2 regions of the Sinobaca sp. H24 genome follow, and region 1 is predicted to be linked to the other one. Evidence: riboswitches for the same ligand, from Rfam matches in the RefSeq annotation. Region 1 holds a riboswitch; the other holds the start of a gene.
What was found. Region 1 has a riboswitch for thiamine pyrophosphate ahead of MMY81_RS33935 (ATP-binding cassette domain-containing protein). Riboswitches for the same ligand answer to the same signal wherever they lie in the genome.
Positions count from the first base shown of each region.

Region 1 (3,203 bases):
TTCTATGTCGGAATCTGCTTTGTACACAACGTGATTAAGCGGAGACCTCACAATAGCCGCTACGCTCACGACCGGGATCCCTTCAGTACGTGCCGTAATGACGTCCGGCTGATATGTGATGCCAAGATCTACTTCTCCTGCTGCCGCCAGATTAAGAGGATCGGTGGGATTGGTAGGAAACATAATATTTACATCCAGCCCTTCTTCTTCAAAATACCCCTTTTCCTGCGCCGTGTATAAGTAGCTGTGAACCGCATTGGGATACCAGTCCAGCATAATATCGACTTCCTGCAGCTCATTGTTTTCTGTCTGCTGATCCCCGCCGCTTTCATTCCCACAGCCTGCCAGCACCAAAACCCCCGCAGTCAGCATCCCCGATCGTTTAAACCATGTGTTAATCTTTTTCATGATCTTCTTCCTCCTTTTTTTGTTGTCGCATATTCGATCGCTTTCACTCCCAAAAACAGGCCGATGCCTAATAAAGACAACAAAACAATTGGGGCAAATACACCAGCCGCGTCCATCTGTGTCATCATTCTGCGGCTGAAATAACCGAGGCCCGCATCCGCCCCCAGCCATTCCCCGATTGCGGCTCCTATAACGCTGAGCGTTACCGCTACCTTTAACCCGGAATAAAAAGAAGGCAGGGCCATTGGAACCTGAACTTTTCTAAAAATCTGCCAGCTGCCTGCCCCCATCGTACGAAGCAGGTCCTCCATATCTTTACTGGCTGCGCGGAGGCCGTCGAACGCTCCAACCGTAATTGGAAAAAAGGTAATCAGCACCGTGACGGCGACTTTGCTCCACATCGAATAGCCGAACCACAAAACGAAAATCGGCGCCAGCGCAATGATAGGGATGGTCTGTGACGTAATTAACAAAGGAAACACACTTTTTTCCACCGCCCGGCTCCGGCTCATAAGAACGGCAATACCGACTCCGCAAACGATAGAGATTGCGAGGCCGGTTACGATAACGAGAAAAGTCGCCGGAAGGTGCACCAGAAACAAAATATCGGCAAGTTCCCCCAGTCTCTGCAGCACAGCAGACGGCGCCGGAAGAATATAAGGCGTATCGTACCAGCGTGCCACTGCTTCCCAAATGATAAAAAATGCAGCTGCCAGGAGAGCCGCACCGGTATAGGAGGTGCCTGCGCTTTTCCAGCGATTCATATTATCCCGCCCTCTCTGCGCATCCTATTAATAAGTTCCCGCTTCAGCTTTACCAGCTCCGGATGGTCACGGTCATTTTCTTTTCTCGGCCTTGACAGCGGCACCGTAATCTCTGTAAAACGGCCCTCTATCGGCGGCTGCGTAAACAATAAAATATGGTCCGATAGAAACAAAGCTTCCTCTATATCATGGGTAATGAAAACCAGCGTCTGTCCGGCCATCTGCCCAGCAAATCGGGTAATAGAATCAAGCGCACTGAATGGCTCATCCAGCATAAGAATGTCACTGCCTCCTACTACCGCCCGGAGAAAAGACACTCTTTGTCTCATTCCGCCGGACAGTTCATGCGGGTATTGGTTTTCCACCCCGTCCAGGCGAATGCTTTCAAATGGGCGGACACGTTACGCGCCGCTTCTTTTTTGGGGACCCGTTTATTTCCAGGGGAAGCATGCCATTTTCCAAAATAGTCCGCCAGGGCAGCAGAAGATCCTGCTGCGGCATATAGCCGACACGTCCAAGCCTTGTTTCAGGTACAGAACCATGCAGAAGAACCGTGCCCTGATCAGGATGACTTAATCCTGCTGCCAACCGGAAGAACGTGGATTTTCCAGAACCGCTCGGCCCAAGCAGGCTGACAAATTCACCTTCCTTCACCTCTGCCTGTACATGTTGAAAAATCGTCCTCTGACTGCCTTTATATGTGTAGGTCACATCTCGAAATTCCAGTGCTGTCTCCTGATGTTCAGGTCTATACCGTTTATTCATTTTCTGCCTCCCTGCCCCACCACAATCCCGGAATCCCAACACAAAAAAGCCGCTCCAGCAGGGGAGCGGCGGAAAAATCAGTTCTATCAATAAAAACAGCTCGATCGGCTGTTTCTTCAGGTGAACCTTCCGCACTTCCCTCCGCTGGTGTTATCCAGATCAGGTTCCAGGGTTAGGATGAACAACATCCCTCTCAGCTTTTCAGCACCCCTAGTGCTTGTGGTATGAAATTATCTGTCTTCTTAAAGATAGCATACATTGAAAGCAGATTGTACCGGGAGTTTTATTTAAAGAAAAATCTCTGCTCCTGTATATTCAGCACACGTGATATGATTAAGAAAACGTCTACATTAGCTAGGAGAGGCTTTATGACCGATACAATACTTACCATACACCTTATTGTTATTGCTGCCGTCCTTCAGGTGCTATTTCACCAGACCAATATGAAGCGTACGGCAGTTCTTCTTCACTACGTGCTGCGATTTATGTACCTTCCAGCCATTTTTACCGGCGGGCTTGTGCTTGGCCTCCGTCCTGTTTATCTGGGCGGGCTGTTAAAAATTGCCTGCGGCTTTATCAGCGTCGGTTTAATCGAAGTCTACTTAGTTCAGCTGTTTAAAAACACCAGACACCGGCTGTTTACCCGGTTTATGATAGGATTTGTACTATTTACTGTTATCCTCGGATTAACACTGCCCCAGGGTATCTCTCTGCTGTAGGAAAAAAATGGACATCTAAAGGAGCGCTTTTTCATGCCAAAAAATAAAAAACAATTTGCCGTTATCGGCCTGGGCCGATTCGGAGGCAGTATCTGCCGTGAACTCTATCATTTGGGCTACGAAGTTCTCGCCATTGACCAGGATGAAGAAAAGGTGGATGAATATGTTACCTACCCAGACAGATGAAAAAAAAGCCTTAAAGTCGTTAGGGCTTGGCAACTTTGACCATGTTGTCGTCGCGATCGGTGATCATATTCAGGCAAGTGTGCTCACCACACTCGTATTAAAAGATATGAATGTGCCGATTGTATGGGCCAAAGCCCAGAATAAATACCACCAGAAAGTGCTTGATAAAATCGGCGCCGACCGCGTAGTCCACCCGGAATTTGATATGGGAATACGCGTAGCCCACAATATGACTTCCGAAAAGGTTATTGATTTCATCGACTTAAGCAACGACTACACGATTGTAGAAGTATATGCCACAAAAAAACTACCGTAAAACGCTGATTGACTCCACCAATATGGGCCACATCCTTGCTATTAA
Region 1 is NZ_JALBWT010000005.1:142,484-145,686, forward strand. Features, by position in the region: gene MMY81_RS36250 (ABC transporter substrate-binding protein) at 1-408, opposite strand, end outside; gene MMY81_RS09490 (ABC transporter permease) at 405-1,172, opposite strand; gene MMY81_RS33930 (ATP-binding cassette domain-containing protein) at 1,169-1,537, opposite strand; gene MMY81_RS33935 (ATP-binding cassette domain-containing protein) at 1,557-1,937, opposite strand; TPP riboswitch at 2,057-2,159, opposite strand; gene MMY81_RS09500 (DUF1516 family protein) at 2,306-2,656, shown strand; partial or broken gene MMY81_RS09505 (potassium channel family protein) at 2,690-3,158, shown strand.

Region 2 (3,203 bases), on a different contig from region 1:
GGAAGCTTATCAGCATTGGCACCGCCGTAAGGCTTGTAGTTTCACCGGTCATTGCCTGGGGACTAACCGAACTGCTGCAGACAAATGATCTTTTAAGTACCGTACTGATAGTGGCAGTGGCAATGCCGACCGCGGCCACAATTGCGATGATTTCGGTAGAGTTTCATTCGAGCCCCGATCTGGTTTCGAGTATTACGCTGCTCACTACGATTCTAAGCGTTCCTTCCCTCTGGATACTGTTATTAATAATTGGTACTTGAGGGGGTAACAAAGAAAGCGCACTCACGATATAATGAAAGATGCAGAGCGAAAAAGAGAAGGGAGCTTTTTTATGAAAAAATGGGCAGCAGGAAGCACAGCTTTTATGCTTCTTTTGTTAAGTGCATGCGGCGGTTCCGGGGAATCAGAAGCCGAAAGCGAACCTCCAAGCACCGAACCTATTGAAGTAGCCATACATACGGATGAAACAGTGGAGGCTGGAGAAACGGTTCAGGTTGAAGCTCAGGTAGAGCAGGAAGGAGAAGCGGTAGAGGATGCGAACGAGGTTTTATTTGAAATATGGAGAGAAGGGGAGCAGGAAACGGGAGAGCAGATAGAAGGAGAGCACAAAAGCAGCGGAGAATACACGCAGGAGTATACGTTCGAAGAAAGCGGCACTTATTTTATTACAGCACACGTGACAGCCCGTAATATGCACAGCATGCCGACAGAGGAACTCGAAGTAGAGTAAAGAAATGGGAGGGCAGCAGACGCCCTCCCTGTTTTTAAATTAGTTATGCTGTTTGAATTAGAGCGTGTCTTTCTTGCGGATTTCCGAAACGGATTTAGCTCCAATGCCCCAGTTATCGGTTTCCACTTCATCAATCACAACGACGGTCGTCTGCGGATTTTTTCCGAGAACATCCTGAAGCAGTTTTGTCGCGCCTTCAATAAGCTGCTGCTTTTGTTCCGGCGTAGCGGGCTTTTGTTCCTTCGTAATTTTAATATTTACAAATGGCATGATGTATCTCTCCTTTTAATTAACGTATGCATTTAGTATAAAGCTTTCTTCGAGTTTAAACAGTAGTTACTTTATGTTGATTGACAATTCAAACAATGATAGCTTACGATAAACACTAGAACCAATTTAATAGTGTTACCACTAGGGGTGCCTTTTAAAAGGGCTGAGATTGAAGTGATACTTCGGGACTCTTTGAACCTGATCTGGATATACCAGCGGAGGGAAGTGGCTTGTCCTGCTTCTCTCAGCAGAAACCAACAGCCGTCTTCCCTCAGGGGAAGGCGGCTTTTTTAATGAATATACAACGAAACGAACTGCATGCGGTGTCGACAGGCCGGCAGACATTGGAAGAGTGGATGCACATTTCTAAAAAAATCAAAAAATACACGGATTGTTTTCACGTTCGGGAGCCCCTCTGGTCTCTTGAAGAGTTACGAACCGCCATTGAATTTCTGCAGAAAGAAGGGGTGCCGCCGGAGCAGATCCGCTTGAATATACCCGAAGAAAAAAGAAGCTGTTTCAGCGGAACCGGTTTTCATTTGAAAGAAGCTGCTGCACAAAAGCCGGAACAAAGCCTCATGACCGGCTGGTCTGTTCACAGCATAGAAGCTGCCCGTGAAAAAGAAAAGGCCGGCGCGGACTATTTGTTTTTTGGGCATGTATTTTCAACAGGTAGTAAACAAGGCCTTCAACCGCGGGGGCTTCAGCAGCTTTCGATTATCGCCCGAGAGTCACAGCTGCCGGTAATAGCCATCGGCGGAATTACGCCTGAACAGGTGAAAGACTGCATTCGCTCCGGTGCTGCAGGGGTTGCAATGCTGTCGGGTCTTTATGAAGCAGCAGATCCGGAGCGGCAGGCCTGCGCCTATTTTACGAAACTCAACAAGGAGGGAAAATAAATGATTTCCTATCATACCGTAGTGATCGGCGGCGGTATTAATGGCTGTTCAACTGCCTTTCATCTCGCAGAAAAAGGAAAACGGGTGCTTCTTTTGGAACGAAACACGATCGGCAGCGAGGCCTCCAGCGCCGCTGCCGGTATGCTCGGTGCCCAGGTGGAGATTAATAGTAAAGGTGCTTTTTTTGATTTTGCAAGAGCGAGCCGTGCGATGTACGACGAGCTGGTACCTAAACTGGAATCCTATTCGAATGTACAGGTGGACTATATCAAAAACGGAATGCTTAAAACGGCTCATACGGATGAAGAAACAACCCACCTGCTTGAGGTGCTCTCGTTTCAGCAGAAAGCAGGCGAAAAAGTCAGCTGGCTGACCCGGGAGGACCTGCAGAAAAAAGAACCAGACCTTAAAGATGAGACCTTTCAAGGTGCTCTTTATATGCCGGAGGACGGCCAGGTGATGGCTCCATATCTAACGCACGCCTATGCCCAAAGTGCTGTTCATTTAGGTGCAGAAATAATGGAGCATACCTCCGTTTCTTCTATTAAGAAGAAATCAGGGGGATATAAAGTGACTTCAGAACAGATAACAGTTGAAGCGGAGCATGTAGTGATGGCAGGAGGAGCCTGGACAGACCTGCTGGAAGGTGATATTGCCGTCATGCCGGAAATGATTCCCGTTAAAGGAGATATTTTATCGATCCGCCCAAAAAAACAGCTCTTTACGTCAACGATCCACGCTCCAGACGTGTATCTTGTGCCGAAGAAAAACGGCACGGTTACTATCGGGGCAACCGAGCATCCGGGAAGTATGGAAAAGCAGGTATACGCCGGTTCCATTCATGACCTGTTGAAAAGCGCATTCGTGCTGGTACCGGGTCTTGCCGGGGCGGAATTCAATCAGGCATGGAGCGGTATCAGGCCGCAGTCTGCAGATGGACTACCTTATCTTGGTTCGATAGACAATCAAGGTCTCTGGATGGCAGCCGGGCATTACCGGAACGGTATCCTGCTTTCAGCGGGTACAGGAGTCTGGCTTGCCCGAACCATTTGTGGAGAGACAATAAATCAGGAATGGGAGAGGGCGTTTTCTCCCCATCGAAAACAAACAAAGGAAGGTGTTTCCAGTGAAGCTTATCATTAATGGAGAAGAACAGCAGATACCGGAGATGGTGGAATCTGTCGAGCAGCTGCTTGCTCATTTTAACGTTGGACACAAAAAATCTGTTGTAGAAAAAAACGGGGAAATTTTGACTAAACCTGAACAGAAAGAATCGCTGCTGAACGAAAACGACAGGTTGGAAA
Region 2 is NZ_JALBWT010000029.1:36,894-40,096, forward strand. Features, by position in the region: gene MMY81_RS25050 (AEC family transporter) at 1-260, shown strand, start outside; gene MMY81_RS25055 (FixH family protein) at 332-730, shown strand; gene MMY81_RS25060 (tautomerase family protein) at 788-1,000, opposite strand; TPP riboswitch at 1,134-1,241, shown strand; gene MMY81_RS25065 (thiamine phosphate synthase) at 1,294-1,899, shown strand; gene thiO (glycine oxidase ThiO) at 1,900-3,042, shown strand; gene thiS (sulfur carrier protein ThiS) at 3,026-3,203, shown strand, end outside.
Region 2: linked by a shared signal. The riboswitch ahead of MMY81_RS25065 (thiamine phosphate synthase) and the one ahead of MMY81_RS33935 (ATP-binding cassette domain-containing protein) in region 1 are both predicted to bind thiamine pyrophosphate.